Regions from separate parts of the Paenibacillus sp. NRS-1781 genome, predicted to be linked through region 2. Evidence: riboswitches for the same ligand, from Rfam matches in the RefSeq annotation. Region 2 holds a riboswitch; each other region holds the start of a gene.
What was found. A riboswitch is a leader RNA that binds a small molecule or an ion and turns the genes downstream of it on or off. The one in region 2 is predicted to bind cyclic di-AMP.
Positions count from the first base shown of each region.

Region 1 (5,312 bases), on a different contig from region 2:
ATTGAGCAGCGGAGTCAGACCATTATTTTCAATATACTGATCCATTTGCTTTTTGAGCTTTTTCAAATCCTCTTCTTCCCGCTGGGCGAGTTGCTTTTGCAGTTCAGCCGTAGAAGTGGCTTTAGACTTTATAGGTTGTGTTACCTGTTCTTTATTTTTGCCCATATCTGCGGATTGTGACGATGGATTGGCGGCAGAGTGATCCAGTATGCCGGTGCCGCCACTAAAAGCCGCACTCATGGATTGAGCCATAGTTTCAAATTTTTTGGCGTCGATCGCACTCATCCCGAATAAGACGATGAAAAGAGCTAGCAGAAGGGTCATCAAGTCGGAATATGGCAACAGCCAGCTTTCGTCGGCATGCTCCTCGTGCGGTTCATGTCTTTTTTTACTCACCGGAATCCCCATCCTTCTTGATCAGGGTAGCCCGTTCGGTTGGAGTCAGGAATATCGTCAGCTTCTGGCTGATCGCAATGGTGGATATACCTGATTGAATTGAGAGCAGGCCTTCGACCATCATCAATTTAAGCTCCACTTCTTTTTTGGATAACCGTTTCAGCTTATTGGACATTGGATGCCACAGGACATAACCTGTAAAAATACCAAGCAACGTCGCAATAAAGGCTGCCGCGATGGCATGAGACAGCTTGGCCATGTCACTAAGATCGGCCAGAGCGGCAATCAGACCTACGACGGCACCGAGTACCCCGAGTGTTGGAGCGTACATACCAGCCTGAGAGAAAATCAGCGCGCCGGAGCGGTGTCGATCCTCGGTAGCGTTAATGTCCTCCATTAGAACATCCCGCACGAATTCCTGATCATTACCATCAATAATCATACGCATACCACCACGCATAAAGGGATCGTCGATCTCCTCTACCTTGGATTCCAGCGCAAGCAGACCTTCGCGACGGGTAATGGATGCCCATTCGGTAAACGTGCCGATGAGCTCTTTACGGTCCAAAAGCTTTTGTTCGGTGAAAATAACCTTGAACAGTTTTGGAATCCGTTTGATTTCTTCCATCGGGAAGGCCATAAAAATACTTGCTGCCGTTCCGACAAAAATAATCATGTAAGCAGCGGGGTTGTTGACCAAGTTGATTACTGGCGCGCCTTTGAGAATCATCCCGACGACCAATGACACAATCCCGAGTACAAGTCCGATAATGGTTGAAATTTGCATGATACACCTCATCCATGAGAATAGATTTTGAATCCTTTCATGCCGCTGGGGTCGTCCTTGCCCCAGGCACGTCATTACAAGACGGATTATAGTATTTATCGACAAAACTCTCTTTTTTGTTAAGTACGAATTTCCGGTATAATAAGGTGATTATGTAATGAATGGCGGAAGAATTGGAGGAAATGGCATGGGAGTGAAGCACGGACGGGAGTATGAACAAATTTTGAACGATTTGACAGAGGCTGTGGGACGCATTCCAGATAGCTATGAATTTTTCGAAATGGAAGCAGAAGATTGGGACAGGCTGGACCCGGCAGGGCGTCAGGAAGTCAATGAAGCGCTGGCTGAAGACCTGTTTTATGCGCTGGGTACAGAGCCCGTTATCGCTGTGGGCAGCGGTGTTGTCATCTATGAACCGGAGCAGCACCGTATCTATGTGCTCATTGGAGATGAGGAGTTGACGTCGGTACCTTTGATTTGAGCAGGCCGTTTAATGGATTTATCAACGGGGCCGTGGTAATATGGACACCAATATATCGTAGTTTTGGTCGCATTCAAGCGGCTGAAAGGCTTCCGTATAAACAGGGAGGAGTCGTATCATGCCTTTTACACAAGAAGAGATTGAAGCACATCTAGAGAAGCTGGAGGGCTGGGAACTGGAGGAAGGACGATGGATTGTCCGGAAATATAATTTTTTCAGTTTTATGAAAGGGATTGCATTCGTGGATGAAGTTGCTGCTATATCGGAAGCATTTAATCATCATCCATTTATTACGATTGATTATAAGACCGTGACCCTGCGTTTAACCTCCTGGGATGACGGTGGCATTATGGCCGTGGATATTAAGGAAGCCCAACAATATAATGAAGCTTTTGAGAAAATGCGTAGCAGTCATTGAACTAATCGTGGCCTACCGTATGATAAAAGCGCCTTCGATATACAACAATGCAGTTGTATGCCGAAGGCGCTTTTATCATAGAACACGAGGCTGGTGGTCGGGAAGATACACCATACAATGAAACGGCTTCTTGCCATCGGGAGTCTGACGTTCATAGGTATCCGTAAGCTCAAATCCGGCAGCCTTGTAAGCCCGGATGGCGCGCCCATTCCAGGTCAGCACCTCCAGATCAATTTCATTTTCAGGGTTGCGTCGTCTGGCTTCCTCGGCAATGGCACGGACAAATTCGGCGCCTCTGCCATGCCCGCACAATCCGGGATGCATTCCCAGACCTAGCCGGGTCACGCCAAGCATCGGGAAATATTGAGCAAATCCGGTTAGTATGTTCTCGTCATCCAGTACAGCTACATATTGCTCCTCGCGGAGCGTGGGGCTTCCAAATTCGACCTCAAGCACCTTCATTTGTTCCCAGGGTAGCCAGCCGTATATATTGTAGGGTGGATCATAGCGCCACTCACATATCGCAGCCGCCTGCTGCTCGTCCATCGGCACGATTCGGTAGTTAGATATTGAGGCCGGCATGTTTTCCCATCCTCCTTTTACAATACTTAAACTATTAACAACAGATTGTAGACAAGTTGCAGGGGATTGGCAAGCGTGTTTATTTCATGCTCAAGTCGGGTATACATTCAATAAGAAGGCTTTACTGCTCATATGCTCCCTCGCCGTGACGGTAAAATCGACGATGTTCGCAAAAACTGAAACCTTTTGAGGTGTCAGTTCGTCAGTAAAATTAACGTTTCTGATGTTGCGGACATAAAAAGCCGCAATTCGATTCCGGCCAGAATCAAATTGCGGCTCAGGTTAGCTTGCTGTTCGTTAGTTATTCTACGTTGTCGTCATCAGGAGTTTCAGAAGCTACAGCGTGGTAAGCATCTGTACTCATAATTCTTTTGGCACCGACATATCGGTTAGCGTAATAATTTTCGTTCAGTGAGCTAACAACTACACCACGTGAAGATGAGGAGTGGGCAAATTTCCCTTCACCCATGAAGATACCTACATGGGAAATGCCTCTACCTGTGGTGTTGAAGAACACCAGGTCTCCAGGTCTCATTTCATCGCGGGATACGGAAGATCCCATTTTGAATTGTGATCCGGATTGATGCGGCAGTTTAATTCCCAATTTTTGATATACATACATTGTGAAGCCGGAGCAATCGAATCCGTCGAGTGTAGTGCCTCCGCTTCTATAGCTCGTTCCTTTGGTATCTTGGATCACCTGGTCCATCTTGGAGTCTGCAAATGCACTGCCGCCACCGAATGTAAAAGATGTAAAGGCAATGGCAAGACCCATGACTGCGATTGTTAGTTTCTTCTTCAAAAAAAAATACCCCTTCCAATGCCTGCGAGGTTAGCTTAAGGATTCGGTAGAAGGTTCCCCTATGATCACTCTGTTGCGAGATCAATTCACCCAAACTGGTTCCCCCGCTTCCTAGGTGCCAGGAATTAGGCTTAACTTAAGATGTGCACCTTGGAGAGCAGTATTCACGATAACGATATTTTTAAGGTAAAGGTTACAATAAAGATTACAAAGTTGTTACTATCAGTTCACTGCGATTATTGTAACAAAGTTGGCTGGCTTTGGCAAATGTTTCATCGCAAAAAGTTACAAAAAAATCTGCTCCCTTTATCGAGGGAACAGATTTTGCTAAGAGTATTCAGTTAGGTGCCGTTTACATGAATAGAAATGGATATAGATAGTCTCCTTCCGACAGCCAAAAATTGCTCAGGAGGAACGGAGTGGGGGTTCAACCTCTGCCGGAGATATCAGTATGCCATAGGCGGTACTGTGAACTGATGTGCCATAGCCTGACCAGACTGGTAACAAAATGATACGTTTGCTGGAGAATGAGTGCCAGCATGCCAGTCCAAATCATCGCCACCATGCCGAATAGGCCAAGGACAAGCAACACACCTGCGCCGAGCAGAAGCGAAATACCGATAGCCGCGAGGATTTGGCGAAAGAAGGCGAGCAGCGACGACAGTATGGCGTGACCACCTACGGTGCCTAGCTGCATGTACAGGATGCACTGGCGGATGAACCAGCCATAAGCGATCCAACCGATGGCATAGGGCAGCACATGCAGCAGATAGGCGGGAGATTGCAGCGCCCCGGCTACGATAGGGTAGAGCCTCGGTACCATCCAGAAAGCAGGGAGCAGCAAGAGCCCAAGCTCGATGACGTAATAGATCAGCGATGATAAACCATGACGTTTCATTCCACGGAAAAAAGACAGACTTTGTGGCTCGGTCGCATGGGTGTGCAGACTTTGGTATATTCCCGCCCGGATGAAGGGGGTAATCAGTATACGCAGCACCGTTGCCCCCAGTAGTATCCACAGATACATATGAACCTCCCGGTTGTCTGTCAGGGCAATCTGGCTCTCCATCCAAAATAAGGTCTGCCCCAGTTCATTTTGCCCCTGATCAGGGTAGCGCAGTAGTAGGGGAGTAACGGCGGATTGTACCACCCGATAGAGAAAAACGCCCCATAGCAGTCGATACAAAAATAGAATGATGACAATATAAAATTGTATGCGCACAAGCGCCCAGCCTTCTTTTATAACGGTACGCATCTATAGACACCTCACCATGACAGACTTCCAAGCAGTGTCTCCAGCAGCTTGGTTACACTTATGCTCCAGCGGGTCTGTGTTTTCTCGTTCAGTTCGGCCTTCAGGTTGTTGTTGATATGCTTGTTCTCCAGCGCAATCGTGTACAGTGGATCTATAATCACATGGGAGACTGGAGATGCACTGTTGAGTCGATAGGTGGTGCTTTTGCCCATGCCGTCCCAAGCCTTGAATATCGTTGTACCGTCCTTGAAGGTAATTTGAACAGGGACCTTGGGATAATCTGCCCCTTTTTTGCTGAGTGTAATGGTTGCTTCGTATCCGTTGTCCAGCTTGCGGTTCGTAATGCGATCCACTGAAAAATCCGCCATCTGGCCGTCGTATACATATTGTTCAAAATAGTGGCTCCACGAACGTCCGGTGACTCTTTCGACGATACGCTGAAAATCCTGTGAGGATGGATGCTTGAATCGGTAGGTCTGGACGTAGGTACGCATAATTCGGTCCATTTTTTTCGCGCCGACCTGGCGCTCAATGCCACGCAGCACCAGCTTGCCCCGAGAATAGGCATTTTGTGCATATTTAGCAGCTGAG
Region 1 is NZ_JBITPI010000048.1:15,388-20,699, reverse strand. Features, by position in the region: gene motB (flagellar motor protein MotB) at 1-396, opposite strand, end outside; gene motA (flagellar motor stator protein MotA) at 389-1,183, opposite strand; gene ACIFO6_RS17995 (hypothetical protein) at 1,371-1,664, shown strand; gene ACIFO6_RS17990 (4a-hydroxytetrahydrobiopterin dehydratase) at 1,783-2,082, shown strand; gene ACIFO6_RS17985 (GNAT family N-acetyltransferase) at 2,158-2,664, opposite strand; gene ACIFO6_RS17980 (C40 family peptidase) at 2,966-3,466, opposite strand; cyclic di-AMP (ydaO/yuaA leader) riboswitch at 3,471-3,608, opposite strand; gene ACIFO6_RS17975 (hypothetical protein) at 3,894-4,721, opposite strand; gene ACIFO6_RS17970 (M1 family metallopeptidase) at 4,733-5,312, opposite strand, start outside.
Region 1: linked by a shared signal. The riboswitch ahead of ACIFO6_RS17980 (C40 family peptidase) and the one ahead of ACIFO6_RS13330 (3D domain-containing protein) in region 2 are both predicted to bind cyclic di-AMP.

Region 2 (5,312 bases):
GATGAATGGCGGGACAGTGCAGCGACACATTTCCAATATCCATGGAGCCGTGATCTTCGCCCTCTGTGATGTCCTCCTGCGGAATGCCTGTCAGCACCAAATTTGCGGTAAAGGCATCGGAGAGCGCACGGTTGGTCACCATTTCATCATAAGATGTCTCATAATTCGAGGTTTTCAGACGACACCCGGCTTGTAGGGCCGCTCCTTCGGCAATTTGAATGACGCGGCGAGTCAATGAATTCAGTTCATGCCGTGTAGCAGCCCGTACATAAAATTGGGCAGAGGCATAATCAGGAATGATGTTTGCTGCCTGGCCTCCTTGATTAATGATGCCGTGAATACGTACCGTACTCTTCACCTGCTGGCGGAACGCATTAATGCCGTTGAACGTTTGAATCACCGCGTCCAACGCGTTAATACCTTCGTGGGGACTGGCCGCCGCGTGAGCGGATTGCCCAAAGAATTCGAATTGTACGGCATCAATCGCCAGCGATTTACCCGATTTTTCATAACCGTCGTAAGGATGCGTCATGAGTGCTATATCACAATCATCAAACAACCCGGCAGCCGCCATGGGGACCTTGGCACCGCGTGTTTCCTCGGCAGGTGTGCCGTATACTCGTACTTCTCCACCGATCTCGTCAATGACCGATTTGAGGCCAACAGCCGCTCCTGTACTCATCATACAGATCAGATGGTGTCCGCATGCGTGTCCCAGACCTTTCAGGGCGTCATATTCTGCTAGAAAAGCGATGACCGGACCGGGTTTTGCGGCTTTATAAGTCGCAATAAAAGCCGTTTCGATACCTAGAACAAGAGCCTGCACTTCAAATCCGTGAAAAGCCAATTCCTCTTTTAGACGAGCAGCCGCCAAAAACTCCTCATTCCCCAGCTCTGGGTTTGCGCCAATATATATAGAAATATCCTTAAAACTTTGGGCATGCTGCTCAATGGTACGTTGGATCGTCTGTTTAAAATCCATGCTAAAAACTCCTTTATATATGCTGTAATGTAGGTACTAAGCTAGAGTGCTGAATTTGTACTATAACATTCATTGCATAATCATGCATATTCATTTATAATGACACAATCTTATTTATTATAAAGAATTTAAGGAGAGAAAAAAAGATTGAAAAAGGCATATCGTTTTACCGCCCTTATTCTGACGGCGGTTATCTTGCTGTTGGCTGGTCTTCCGATGCTTACTGCATACGGGACGGAAGCGAAGACACAGTCAAAACTTGTACTCGGCATGAGTGCCGATTTTCCGCCTTATGAGTTTCATAAAGACATTAACGGCAAGGATACCATTGTAGGATTTGACGTTGATATCGCCAATGAAATTGCCAAGGATCTGGGTGCAGAGCTGGTCATTGAGGACATGAGCTTTGACTCGTTGCTGCCTGCCCTGCAAAGCGGTCGTGTAGACCTGGTACTGTCTGGTATGACACCAACGGATGAACGCAGAAAGAGCATTGATTTTTCGGATGTATACTACCACTCCAAGCAAGTCATTATGGTACGTCCGGAGGATAAGGACAAATATCCGATGATGGCTGCTTTGAAAGGCGAGAAGATCGGGGCACAAAAGGGCAGTATTCAGGAAGAGATTGCTCAAAAAGTGCCCAATTCCTCTGTAACTTCGCTGGATAAAATCTCCGACCTGGTACTCCAGCTTCGGACACAGCGTATTAACGCTGTCGTGATTGAGGATACAGTTGCTAAAGGATATACGTTGGACGGTACGGTAACGCTCGCCAAGGCGGTGCCAGAGGATGAGGGAGCAGAAACCGCTGTAGGTATTCGTAAAGGAAATGCTGAACTGCTGGCCTCTGTAAATAAAACGTTGACTCGCCTGAAAGCAGACGGTTCTATTGAAAAGTTTTCCACAGAAGCGAGTGCGCTCAATGCGGATCGACAGGTTTCATCCAATAACATCGTGGATATATTTTGGAAATATCGCAGCTTTTACGTTACGGGTATCGGCTACACGTTGTTGCTGTCTGCGCTCGGGGTACTGTTCGGATTTATCATTGGTCTGATCATCTCTCTGCTGCGGATGAGTGGTGTACGTATCATTGAATGGTTGGGTACGGCCTACGTAGAGGTACTACGTGGTACACCTATGCTGGTACAGCTTATGATCATCCATTATGGGGTTGCTTTGACGCTGGGCGTCAATTTTACGCCACTTCAGTCCGGTATTATTACGTTATCTCTGAATAGCTCGGCTTATCTGGCTGAAATTTTCCGTGCAGGTATCCAGGCAGTGGACCGTGGTCAGATGGAAGCAGCTCGTTCACTCGGTATGGGACGAGGCAAAGCTATGCGTCACGTCATTTTACCGCAAGCGTTCAAGTCTGTACTGCCTGCGATCGGCAATGAGTTTATTACGATTATTAAAGAGTCCTCCATCATTTCTACCATCGGTATCGTGGATATTATGTATCAGGCCCAAGTCATTAAGAACATCACCTACGAAGGATTAAGTCCGTTCGTCATCGCGGCTGCTATTTATTTTGTAATGACATTCAGCTTGTCGAAGCTGTTGGGTTTATGGGAAAGGAAGTTGAGAGCCAGTGATCACCGTTAAACAACTGCGTAAATCGTTCGGCAAAAGTGAAATTTTAAAAGGCATTGATATAGATATTGCCAAAGGCGAGGTTGTTGTCGTCATTGGCCCGAGTGGTTCGGGGAAAAGTACATTTTTACGTTGTATGAATCTGCTGGAGCAGCCGACCGACGGGGAGATTTTGTTTGAGGGCGAGCCGATCACAGCTCGTGGTCATAACATTAATGCGACTCGTGAGAAAATGGGGATGGTGTTCCAGCATTTCAACCTGTTCCCGCACAAAACGGTGCTGCAAAATCTGACGCTTGCGCCAACTCAGGTTAGGGGCCAGTCTGTGAAGGAAGCGGAGAAAATTGCGCTGGAGCTGCTGCGCACCGTTGGACTTGAAGACAAAAAGGCCACCTATCCAAATCAGTTATCCGGTGGACAGAAGCAGCGGATTGCGATTGCACGCGCCTTGGCGATGCAGCCGCATGTAATGCTCTTCGATGAGCCGACTTCGGCTTTGGACCCTGAAATGGTCGGGGAGGTGCTGGACGTGATGAAGAAGCTGGCTGAGGGTGGCATGACGATGGTCATCGTGACCCATGAAATGGGCTTTGCCCGCGAGGTAGGAGACCGCATTATCTTTATGGATAACGGTCAAATTGTGGAGCAAGGTACACCGGAGCAGGTTTTTGGTACTCCAAGCCATGATCGTACCCGGGATTTTCTTGCCAAGGTTTTGTAAGAAATGAGCTTGTAAAGGCTATGAAGAAAGCTCTCCGCGTTGGAAGTTTGACGGGGGGCTTTTTCTTTTTTTTGTCATCCTCGTTCATATTTTTGTAACTAATTTCGATTTCATGATGACAAAATTGTAACACATGTAGTATGATGTTCAAGGTTCCCAACATTTTCATGCAGATAAGGTTACAAAATTGTGATATTATGCAGTGAGCCAAAACTTACCGGGGCAGCAGACAGCTACGACAGACGCTGAATGCGGGACCCAAAACCATGGGAAGTGCGGGGGACGTAACAACGGCAGTAACTTCTGATCCGTCTTCATACGAATGGATGGAAGGTTGCCTAGGGGTGAATTGCATTAAGCATAGGGCTTCTCCTGAGTCCGAATCCGACAGCTAACTTCGCAGGCATAACAGAGGAGGTACATATCTTTTGAAACATCTGAAACGTATTGGAAAAACAATGAAATTTGCGGTGCTGGCAGTAGCCATTGCAGGATTGGCGCAGACAGCCGGGGTAGCCGACGCTGCTTCGCTTCATACGGCCAAGGAAGGTGACACCTTCTTTTTACTTGCTCAACGTTACGGGGTATTTGTAGAAGATCTGCAAAAGGAGAACCCGGATGTTGCCGCCAGCAATATATATGCAGGAATGCAAATTAAGGTGCCGGACGAGAACAAGTTAAAGGCCGCTTCGGATTCGAAGCCTCAGCTTCTTTCCGAGAAAGCGCCAGCAGGTGACGGTCAACAGGTTGAAGCATGGGGCAAAACATTCAACTACAGAAAAGTAGTTGACGTGAAGGCCACAGCGTATTCCGCAGCAGCCAGTGAAAATGGAAAATGGGGAGCGGTGGACTATTTCGGAAATCCGCTTAAGCTCGGTACGATTGCGGTAGACCCCAACGTAATTCCGTTGGGTACGAAAGTGTTGGTTACAGGCTATTCCCACCCGGGGCTGCCGGATCAATCTTTTGTAGCAGTAGCACGTGATAAGGGCAGCGCCATCACGGGTAAACGGATTGATATTTTCATTCCAGGCAGCCCATCTTTTGTGAGTGACTTTGGTTTTCAGAATGTGAAGCTGTATGTCATTGATAAATAGACTATGTAAGCAAATGAATTAAGTGAACATAATATATATTATGTAAACTATGATCAAATAACGTAATCGCAGGTTCAGATCATATATGGGTCTTGTCGATTAGAAAAGGGCTGTCTTGACCGCAGAATGCATCTGCTGACAAGACAGCCCTTTACTGTTATTTCCGCTCCGAGGTGTGAAGTAGCCGGGGAACCGTGACAAATTTGTAGCCCTTGGCTTTCAGCGACTGAATGAGACCCGGCAGGGATTGAACAGCGCCTTTCAGATTGGAGCTTTGACCTCCACCTGCGTGCATTAAAATGATAGAGCCTGGTCCAGTAGCCGGGATCACATTACGCTGAATTTGTGTTTTACTGAGTCCCTTCCAATCGAGGGAGTCTACGTTCCAATTGACAATCATGTAGCCGTGACGACGCGCCCATCGGATCTGAGGCTCCGTAATTTCACCATAGGGCGGGCGGATCAGCTTGGGTCGAAAGCCTACAGTGGCCTCCAAAATATGTTCTGTTTTCTTAATCTGGTTGCGAAAGCGTTCCGGTGAAGCCTTCCTAAAATCCGGATGGGTATAGGAATGGTTGCCTAAGGCATGGCCTTCACGTACGATACGGCGAATCATGCCCGGGTGTTTTTCCGCACGGTGACCGACAATAAAGAAGGTGGCTTTGATCCCATTCGCATGCAAAATGTCCAGAACCTGCGGCGTATACCGGGAATCGGGCACGTCATCAAAAGTCAGGGCAATTTGCTGAGTGTGCGGGCCGCACATTTTGAAAATATCCGCATGTTTTTTTCGAAGCATGGCTAATGTGGGAGTGGCTCGTTCTCTGCTCTTATGTGCTGAAGAAACAACAGTCGCTTCCTTGGAATGAGTCGTTCCGATATCGGGAGGCGCATCCGCGTGAACGGGAAAACT
Region 2 is NZ_JBITPI010000035.1:23,564-28,875, forward strand. Features, by position in the region: gene ACIFO6_RS13315 (M20 family metallopeptidase) at 1-982, opposite strand, end outside; gene ACIFO6_RS13320 (ABC transporter substrate-binding protein/permease) at 1,130-2,593, shown strand; gene ACIFO6_RS13325 (amino acid ABC transporter ATP-binding protein) at 2,580-3,302, shown strand; cyclic di-AMP (ydaO/yuaA leader) riboswitch at 3,549-3,723, shown strand; gene ACIFO6_RS13330 (3D domain-containing protein) at 3,731-4,399, shown strand; gene ACIFO6_RS13335 (polysaccharide deacetylase family protein) at 4,557-5,312, opposite strand, start outside.

Region 3 (5,312 bases), on a different contig from region 2:
ACAGGCATGGTGGCAGTCCTTATCATTGGAGGCCCACGTTGCGCATTATGAGACAGAAGGGCTGACACGCAAGGACGCTATGAAGCGTACAGCTACCGACCGCTCCATTTCCAAAAGGGATGTATATAACGCTCTTTTATAAAAACTTCCTTACACAAAAAAGGGCCTTCCAACGGTTGGGTTCAAACCGTGGAAGGCAACAAGGAGTGTATATGAAAAAGGTTAGAATTAACAATCTCTTATGAGTCTATTATATACTAAAAATCTTAGTTTGTCACAGGTGTTGGAATTTCTGAGATGCAATCTTGACAAACAATTTTCCCTTTAAAGTAAATTACGTTCTCGGCGTTGCCGCAGAAGATACAAGCAGGCTCGTATTTTTTGAGCATAATGCGTTCGCCATCAACATAAATTTCCAAAGCGTCTTTTTCGCCAATACCCAATGTGCGGCGCAATTCAATTGGAATAACAACACGTCCGAGCTCGTCAACTTTTCTTACAATACCAGTGGATTTCATCATAATAAATCAGGCTCCTCTCGCCTTTAAAATAATATAAGTGTCATGATTCGACAAATTTTTCTCTTTTCTGATATTTACTATACCAACGATTCCCAAAACAGTCAACCTTAAAAATTTGCTAACAGCTTGATTATGCAAAAATATTTTGAATAAAGAGCATGATGTGTGTGTATTACCTTATTTTATTGATGATTTTAGCCATTTGTCGATTTGGAAATGTCGAAAATCTATAATTCGACATAATACGACAAACGATGTCGAATGAAGGAGATCGTTTAGGATTTTATTGTATCTTAATCCATTATTCAGAATATTAAAGGAGCTGATATCTTGCACCAGCCACTTAGTGAAGAAAAAGTTTTTAAGGACCCGGTACATAACTATATCCATGTTCAGGATACAGTGATATGGCGTTTGATCAATACTCCAGAGTTCCAACGCTTGCGCCGCATTCGGCAGTTGGGTACATCTTATCTTACGTTTCATGGAGCGGAGCATAGTCGTTTTTCGCATTCGCTAGGTGTGTACGAGATTACACGGCGTATTATTTCCCAATTTGAACGCGGCGAATTTTCCGATTGGCCGAAGGAAGAAGGTTTAGTCGCGCTGTGTGCGGCTTTGTTGCACGATGTGGGGCATGGTCCGTTTTCCCATTCCATAGAAGAAGCCTTTCATATGAACCACGAGGATTGGACATGCCGGATTGTATTGGGGAATACAGAGATTAACGCTGTGCTGAAGCAAGTCGATGAAGAGCTTCCAACGAAGGTGGCTGCGGTCATTGCCAAAACGTATGACAAGCCAATTGTCGTTAACCTGATCACAAGCCCACTGGATGCGGATCGCATGGATTATCTGCTGCGGGATGCTCACTCGACAGGCGTCAATTATGGCACCATTGATCTGGATCGTATTTTACGGCTGTTGCGTCCTCATAATGGAAGAATTGTAGTGAAGGAGTCAGGTATGCATGCGGTAGAGGATTATCTGATGTCACGCTATCAGATGTATTGGCAAATTTATTTTCATCCTGTGACGCGCAGCTCGGAAATTTTATTGCGTAAGATTTTCAAGCGGGCGAAGGAGCTGTTTGGAAACGGATATGAGTTTAGTTTTCTGCTGGAACCGTTGCCGGATCTCTTTCGGGGAGAGCTTACGGTGGAACAATATTTGATGCTCGATGAGTCTTTGATTCAGACAGTATTCAGTCAGTGGAAACAGGAAAAGGACGAGATTTTAAGCGATTTGAGCGCCCGTTTTATGGATCGCAAGCTGTATAAATATGTAGAGATTGAAAATATGGATACAGATACCATTGACGACATTCGGACAGCGCTGAAGCAGGTTGGTTTACATCCCGAATATGATCTGGAAATTGATTTTCCGACGGATCTTCCTTATGATGTGTTTCGGCAGGGTGGCTCGACGGACAACCAGATTTTACTGCTTGGACGTAAAGGAGAAGTGAGAGAAATTTCCGAAGTATCGGAAATTGTGCGCTCCATTAGCGGTATTCACCGGGGTAAATATCACATGTACTATCCCCAAAACAAATTGGATGGGGTAAAGGACAAGCTTCCTGCCGAAATAAGGAATTATTTTGTCAAACAATAGACAAACATATGCCAATAAAAGTAAATAAGGGGACATGAATTTTGAATTTATTTGACACTCATACCCATCTGGATGCGCCGCAATTTGACGAAGATCGGGAAGAAGTTATAGCACGTGCTGTCGAAGCGGGAGTAACCCGCATGATTAATATCGGATTTAATCGTGAGACGATTCCATCCACGATGAAATTGGCTGAGACGTATGATTTTATTTATGCGGCAATTGGATGGCACCCACAGGATGCGATTACGATGCAGGAGGGGGATTTGGAATGGATTGCATCGTTATGCAGTCATAAGAAAGTCGTGGCGATCGGGGAGATTGGTCTGGATTATTATTGGGACACATCACCGAAGGATGTACAGCATCGGGTGCTACGCAACCAGATTGGACTGGCTCGTGAGCTGCACATGCCAATTGTCATCCATAACCGGGATGCGCATGAAGATATTGTTAAGATTTTGCGTGAAGAAAAGGCGAGTGAGGTTGGCGGAGTCATGCATTCCTTTTCCGGAAGCTGGGAGACGGCTAAAATGGTGCTGGATATGGGCTTTCACCTCTCTTTTGGCGGACCCATAACGTTCAAAAATGCCAAGCAGCCAAAGGAGGTACTCGCACAGGTGCCGCTGGACCGTCTGCTCATTGAAACGGACGCTCCCTATCTAACGCCCCATCCGTTCCGCGGGAAGCGAAATGAGTCCGCACACGTGGGACTGGTCGCAGAGGCGGCTGCCCAAATCAAGGGAATTACGGTGGAGGAATTAGTGTCAATAACGACCCAAAATGCCTTGGAACGATTTGACATTAAGTGAAAAAGTGAAGGAATCGATCAAAATAAAGAGATAGACGAAGCTAATCATGAATTTGTTGCAGGAAACTCGAGAATATTACAATATTTTAACCGAATATTTTAAAAAATGTACTTGAAACCTGCTTTACAACATGCATAGAAACAGGATATCATCTTTTCAGTGAATTGTTGTTTGAGTGTAAACATCAACAGCTCATTTCATGAACCAGTCTCGCTGAGTCCCTTTTACAGGGAACGGGGGAACCGATATGGCTTACAGTACGTCCGGCGTATGGCAAGAAGGGAACGTCTCTTCCGTCCAGCCGGCTCGACCGAAATTCTTTTCCCGGATGGGATTGAACAGGTGGAGGGGCCGTATTTCGATTTCTTTCTGGGTCTTCGGGGTGAATGCGAAGGCGACCGCCATGAGCGGTTGACCCAAGCTAGGGCGTCTCTCTACGTCCGAACCCGACAGCTAACCCCGTAAGCGTAACAAGAGAGAAGCCATCTCGTGCATGATTTTTCCGCATATTCGCACATGCCGGAAGCCACGAAAGAGCTCTCTAGTCTCTTTTTCTGGCTTTTTTTGTTGTGAATAAAAGAAAATCTGTCATCATACTGTGATTAAACAGGGGAGGACAGCATGCCGCGAAGACGGGTACATGGTGCAGGACAGTCGCATTACGGGCTTGTCTTGTAGAAAATCTGTTATAGTCACGTCAATCTCAACTATGTCTTACTCCAGACGGCGGGCTATGTAAGGAGGACGGAGGAAATGGGCATTTTCCAAAAAGAGGAGACCCATGAGTCACGCTCATCCAGCATGTCTTACGTATTGCGTTGGAAGCAAGAAAATGTGCGCCAGGCTGCTTTGGTTGCTATTTTTCTAATCGCACTAACGATTATGATTTCAATTCTGGTGTACACTGAATCTAAAAAACAGGTCTTTTTTGTCATCGATGGTAAGGCATCTGCGGTAGAAACCCGGCAATCCCAGCTCCAAGATTTGCTCAAAGAGCATTCGATTTCACTTCAGCCGCATGATACGGTTTCGATGCCGCTGAACGGAGCAGTACAGGATGGGGATCGCGTAGTCATCAAACGTGCCAATCAGGTCAAATTATCCTTAGCCAACGAGACGAAAAAATTGTACACAACAGAAAATACAGTAGAGGGTGCCATTCGCACCTCGGGCTATAAATTATCGTCAAATGATAAAGTTTATCCTGCTCTGGATGCTTCTGTTTCGTCTAACATGGACATAAAAATCATCCGTGTGAAGAAACAGCAGGTTGAACAGAAGCAACAGGTACCTTATCAGGTCATCAAAACGGCCGATCCAAGTCTCTATAAAGGTGATAATCGGGTCATCCAAAGCGGTAAAACGGGTGTTGTGGTCCAGCATGTTCAAAAGGTATACCATGACGGAAAATTGGTATCCAAGCAGCTGGTAAACAAGGAAGTCGCACAGAATCGTGTGGATAAGGTGATTGCGGTAGGAACGAAGAAAAAACCGGTCGTTCTGGCTGCTTCTGTCGGTCCTGAAGATGCCGTTAAGGCAACACGGGTTAGTTCGGACAATGCTGTCCGTAAAGCAGGTGTGAATTTTAAATATAACAAAGTATTACAAAACGTCTCCATGACGGCCTATTCGTCACAGGAGCCAGGTATCGGTACACGTACCGCATCCGGCACGCGTGTCACGGAAGGACGCACCATCGCTGTCGATCCGAGTGTGATTCCAATCGGCTGGTGGGTATATATTGAAGGGGTGGGCTTCCGCCGTGCGGAGGATACCGGTGGCGCAATTAAAGGCCACAAAATCGATGTGTATTATGAGAGTTTGAGTCAAGCCAATCAGTTTGGTCGCAAGCACGGTAAAACCGTATATGTGATTGGACCCGTGAAGCCTGAAATGAACTAAAAACGTGTTGTATATGTTTAGGGCAATGCGATAGTATTAACATCATAGTTATGCCATGCTAAGAAGAGGATACCCTCTTCTTATTTTGTTTTCAAAAGCAGGGAAAGATGAATATAGCTGACTGTGTAGCAGTGGAGGGAAACGCAAATGATCAAGGAAGTGATCGTGGTAGAGGGTCGGGATGATACGGTCGCTATTCGCCGTGCTGTCGAAGCGGATACGATAGAAACGGGCGGCTCAGCCATTAATAAAATGACGCTGCGCAAAATTGCGCTGGCGCAGGAGCGGCGGGGTGTCATTATTTTGACCGATCCCGATCATGCAGGGGAGCGTATCCGCAAAATTATCGCCTCCAAGGTGCCTGGCTGCAAGCAGGCCTTTATACCAGAGGCAGAAGCGACGCGCAAAGGGGATATTGGCGTGGAGAATGCCTCGCCTGAAGCGATCAGACATGCTCTGGCAC
Region 3 is NZ_JBITPI010000021.1:9,679-14,990, forward strand. Features, by position in the region: gene rsmI (16S rRNA (cytidine(1402)-2'-O)-methyltransferase) at 1-142, shown strand, start outside; gene ACIFO6_RS07905 (AbrB/MazE/SpoVT family DNA-binding domain-containing protein) at 267-521, opposite strand; gene ACIFO6_RS07910 (HD domain-containing protein) at 852-2,135, shown strand; gene ACIFO6_RS07915 (TatD family hydrolase) at 2,177-2,947, shown strand; cyclic di-AMP (ydaO/yuaA leader) riboswitch at 3,149-3,431, shown strand; gene ACIFO6_RS07920 (G5 domain-containing protein) at 3,701-4,849, shown strand; gene rnmV (ribonuclease M5) at 4,997-5,312, shown strand, end outside.
Region 3: linked by a shared signal. The riboswitch ahead of ACIFO6_RS07920 (G5 domain-containing protein) and the one ahead of ACIFO6_RS13330 (3D domain-containing protein) in region 2 are both predicted to bind cyclic di-AMP.

Region 4 (5,312 bases), on a different contig from region 2:
TGTTGTATTTATGTTTACAAATAGAATACAAGGGAGTATAATAAATCTGTTGCCTCAAAACATTAGAATTTGCGGTCGTGGTGGAATGGCAGACACGCTATCTTGAGGGGGTAGTGGGCGTACGCCCGTGGAGGTTCGAGTCCTCTCGACCGCATTACATGCAAGACACAGTTAAAAAAGCATCCTGACACGTTTTTGACGTGATTGGATGCTTTTTTTGTTATATAAGCTGAACTAAAATATCCTTTTTCCTAGCCGCAGGAGCAGTTGCCTGGATCGGCTGCTTGTGAGAAGGTGATGAAATAGCCTGTCAGCTTTGCTGTAAAAGCTTCTCAATATCCCCCGTCAGTTTATCTGGAGTTGTCTGTGGGGCATAGCGCTTAAATACGTTACCTTCGCGTGTAATCAAAAATTTAGTGAAATTCCATTTGATCGCTTTGGAGCCTAATACGCCGGGAGCTGTTTGGGTGAGGTAGCGAAATAAAAGGTGCGCCTGATCGCCATTGACATCTATTTTGGCAAACATCGGAAATGTAACTCCATAGTTGATCTGGCAAAACTCCGAAATGTCCTCGCTGGAACCTGGCTCTTGCTTGGCAAACTGATTGCTGGGAAACCCCAAGATTTCAAGACCCTGCTCTTGGTATTGGTCATATAGTTCTTGTAGCGCCTTGTATTGGGGGGTTAGCCCGCATTTGCTGGCTGTATTCACGATGAGCAGTACTTTTCCTTCGTATGTGGACAACGGAATTACGTTCCCTTGCAGGGTTTGTGCATCATATTCATAAACGGTCATGGTTTTCCTCCTAATTTGATATTCTACAATTAAATTGTAAGAAATTTAACGAAGAGTTGCAAACCTATAAATAGATGTAATGCGCCGTTTATCAGGTGCATACAGCACTTTTTCTTTCTCTTTTACAAATAAAGGACAAAAAACGCTCCCCATACGTCAATATTGACATGCCTCTTCATTTTCGAAAAGAGATGAAAAACCGAGCTTGAAGGAGCTGGGAGAAGAATATTTATGTTGTAAGCGCTGTTATTAATCTTTTATGCTCTAAAGACCGATTTATAACCCCGCAGGTGAGCTTTACAGTGTTCCTTGCGCGGGTGTATGATTCAAGACGTAATTTCAAATGAAGTGAATGAAGCAGCAACGAATTGTCTATAGCGCTGAATTTTGCAGTTGCAAAAGCGGGGGAACCAAACGGGATCTATGCGGCTTTTAGAGGGCCGTGTGTCTCATGGGGTGAATTTTCTGGCCAAGTGCCAGAAATAGGGCGACTCTCACGTCCGAATCCGACAGCTAACCTCGTAAGCGTACAGGGAGAGGCAACAAACCGCCGTGTGCAGCCATGGTTTATTTTATCATGGTTACGTAAGAAGCCGGAGGAAAGCCTTTTTCCTTTGGCTTCTTTTTGTTGTCTTTTTATACCGGGAGAGGAGCTACTGATGGAAGGTCGGCTAATCATTGTCACTGCACCAAATGAAACGGGCAGAAATTTTGTGAAATTGCTTATGTTCAAAAAACTGGCGTTTGCGGTTCTGACGAATAGCGCTCAGGAGGAACGACAGCTCAAAAAAATGGGTGTGGAGCATGTTGTGCGCATCAATACGATGCAAGCGGGGAAATGGAATTTTCCCAAAAAAGAAATTGGCTGCGTGTATTTGTTCGAGAACAGCTTGAATCTGACGTGCCGTTTTCTGCAAATATGCCGGCCGCTGACAGCAGATCCGATCTATGTCATTACACACGGCTGTAATCCTCAAGGGATTTATCGAGGTTTGGGAGCGGACCATGTGATCTACACTTTGAACGGAGAGGTGGGTTTCCTGCTGAACGGATAGTCGCTTACGGTGTGCTGGTATACATTAAAATTTGCGAATTTAGTTGCATAGCGATTTTACGAGAGTGTCAGAATGATGAATTAAGAACGGATACGGGAGGGTATGAACATGATGGATATATACATGCTGCTGGTGATGGCTGTGAGTTATGGAATGATACTGATGCTTGTACGCTGGTGTGATGCGCAGACCTCCAAAGGAGGGCGAAAGGGATGATGGTTGTGCTTGCGCTTACGGCTATTGTATTTGTGTATTTAATCTACGCACTCCTGAATCCTGAAAAGTTCTAATCAGCTAAGCAGGATCAAGCGGGCGGGGGACAGCAGATCATGGATGAAACATCAGAGTCAGCGGGCTTTCGCAAACGTGTGCATTCGACTGGTGCGATGAACCCGTCTGTTGTCCAAACGCAGGAGTATTTTGAGGGAGGAAATAGATGATGGAGCTGCTGCAAATTGGAATTGTGATTGTGATATTGCTGCTCCTGGTGAAACCAGTGGGCACCTATATATATCATGTGTTCTCCAATGAACCAAATCGGACGGATCGAGTCTTTGGCGGGACGGAGAAGTTGATTTATAAGGTTATAGGATTGAAAAAGCTGGAGAGCATGCGTTGGACCACGTATGTGATGAGCTTTATTGCTACGAATGTCGTGCTTGTAGCGATCAGCTATGTGCTGCTGCGCTTGCAGGGACTGCTTCCCGGTAACCCGACTGGAAACGGCAATATGGAGGCGTCACTGGCCTTTAACACGGTGATCAGCTTTATGACCAATACGAATCTCCAGCATTATAGCGGAGAAAGCGGGCTTACGTATCTGACACAGATGGCGTTTGTTACGATGATGATGTTCACTTCGGCTGCTTCCGGTTTTTCGGTTGCTGCGGCTTTTATGAGAGGATTGACGCGGCGCGGAGAAGGAATGGGCAACTTTTTTCAGGATTTTATCAAAGCGATTATACGGATTTTCCTGCCACTGGCCTTTGTACTTACACTGGTGCTGGTTGGATTGAAAGTACCGCAGACGCTTCAGCCTGCGGCGGATATCACGACGCTGAGCGGAACACAGCAGCAAATGGCCTTGGGACCCGTTGCTTCGCTGGAATCAATCAAGCACTTGGGGACGAACGGGGGCGGTTTCTATGGGGCCAACTCGGCGCATCCTTTTGAAAATCCAAACCCCTGGACGAATGTGCTGGAAATTTTGGCGATGTGGGTGATGCCGGCTTCACTGCCGTATACCTTTGGGCTATTCGCTCGTAATCGCAAGCAGGGGTGGATTATATTTAGCTCCATGATGGTACTGTTTCTCGTATTCCTAGCCATTACGTACGTATCAGAGAAAACGGGTAATCCGCTGATTCAGGCACTGGGGGTGGATGCTTCTCAGGGTAGCATGGAAGGGAAAGAGGTCCGCTTCGGCATCGGACAATCGGCATTGTTCACGGCGGTGACGACGGCGGCTACGACAGGCTCGGTCAATAACATGCACGATACACTGACTCCATTGGGCGGTATGGCTGCTTTGGGCGAAATGATGCTGAACGTCATTTTCGGCGGTAAGGGTGTCGGGCTGATGAATATGCTGATGTATGCGATTCTGGGTGTGTTTATATGTGGATTGATGGTCGGCAGGACCCCGGAATTTATGGGCAGGAAAATAGAAGGCAAGGAAATGAAGCTGATCGCGATTGCCATTTTGGTACATCCGTTTCTCATTTTGGTGCCGACTGCGCTCGCCTTTATGAGTCATTGGGGATACGATGCGGTCACGAACCCCGGATATCACGGGTTGACTCAGGTGTTATATGAATATGCGTCATCTGCGGCTAATAACGGTTCGGGATTTGAGGGTCTTGCGGATAACAACGTATTCTGGAACACGACAGCGGGTGTGGTTATGTTCTTTGGACGATATGTATCTATTGTTGCACTGTTAGCTGTAGCGGCTTCATTGAATGCCAAAGCACCGACTCCAGTGACGACGGGCACACTTCGCACAGACAACAAGCTGTTTGGGGCGATTCTGATCGGGGTTGTGCTGCTGATTGGTGCGTTGACCTTCTTGCCCGTCATCGTATTGGGGCCTGTGGCTGAGTTTTTGACCATGTGAAGAAGATGAACAGGAAGAAGAAAATGAGAATGAGAATGAATGAACGGGGTGCTTGATCATGAAGGAACAACGCAAACGCATGCTGGATAAAAGCATCTTGAAGCATGCGATCAAGGATAGCTTTATGAAATTAAATCCGATGATCATGATGAAAAATCCAGTCATGTTCGTCGTGGAGATCGGCACATTGGTCGTGCTGCTGATGCTGCTGTTCCCCGGTTATTTTGGAACGGGTAACGAAATGGGCTTTAACCTGGCGGTTTTTATGATTCTGTTGTTCACGCTGCTCTTTGCTAACTTTGCCGAAGCGCTCGCGGAAGGGCGGGGTAAGGCACAGGCTGCCTCTTTGAAAAAATCCAAGCAGGATACTCAAGCCAATAAGCTTGTCGGGGATGAGATTCAGGTGGTCAGCTCGACCGAGCTGCGCAAGGGTGACATTGTGATGGTGTCCCAGGGCGAGATGATTCCGAGCGATGGTGAGGTGATTGAAGGTCTTGCCTCAGTGGATGAATCGGCGATTACGGGAGAATCGGCCCCGGTGATCAAGGAATCGGGTGGTGATTTTTGCTCGGTAACCGGCGGGACGCGTGTGGTCAGTGACCGGATTAAGGTGCGGATTACGACAGAACCGGGCGAAACGTTCATTGATAAAATGATTTCGCTCGTGGAAGGCGCACAGCGCCAAAAGACGCCGAACGAGATTGCGCTGAATACCCTGCTGATCAGCTTAACGATTATTTTTATGATCGTGGTGGTGACACTGGCACCGATTGCTCGTCATTTTAACATTGACTTGCCTGTTCCCGTGCTTATCTCGTTGCTGGTCTGTCTGATTCCGACCACGATTGGAGGACTGCTGTCAGCCATCGGGATTGCTGGTATGGACCGGGTCACCCAGTTTAACGTGCTGGCGATGTCAGGCAAGGCGGTAGAAGCATCTGGAGACATCAATACAATGATTCTGGACAAAACGGGTACAATTACCTTCGGTAACCGGATGGCGAGCCAATTCGTGCCTGTAGGGGGCGTAGAAGAGGCAGAGCTAGTCAAGTGGGCTGCGATGAGCTCGATGAAGGATGAGACGCCCGAGGGGCGCTCAGTTCTGGAGTTGATGCGCAAGCAGGAGTACACACTGGATGAATCCTTGGCAGCAGGCGGGACCTTTATCGAGTTCAAGGCGGAAACCCGGATGAGTGGTCTGGATCTGGCCGATGGACGAAAGGTACGCAAGGGCGCGGTGGACTCTGTCCGGCAGTGGGTACTATCGCAAAACGGTAGCGTCCCAGCCGATCTGGAGGAAAAAGCGAATCAGGTGGCCTCTGAAGGAGGTACGCCGCTGGCTGTC
Region 4 is NZ_JBITPI010000017.1:54,344-59,655, forward strand. Features, by position in the region: tRNA gene ACIFO6_RS07175 (tRNA-Leu) at 72-154, shown strand; gene ACIFO6_RS07180 (glutathione peroxidase) at 311-796, opposite strand; cyclic di-AMP (ydaO/yuaA leader) riboswitch at 1,165-1,340, shown strand; gene ACIFO6_RS07185 (hypothetical protein) at 1,456-1,851, shown strand; gene kdpF (K(+)-transporting ATPase subunit F) at 2,067-2,141, shown strand; gene kdpA (potassium-transporting ATPase subunit KdpA) at 2,291-3,967, shown strand; gene kdpB (potassium-transporting ATPase subunit KdpB) at 4,026-5,312, shown strand, end outside.
Region 4: linked by a shared signal. The riboswitch ahead of ACIFO6_RS07185 (hypothetical protein) and the one ahead of ACIFO6_RS13330 (3D domain-containing protein) in region 2 are both predicted to bind cyclic di-AMP.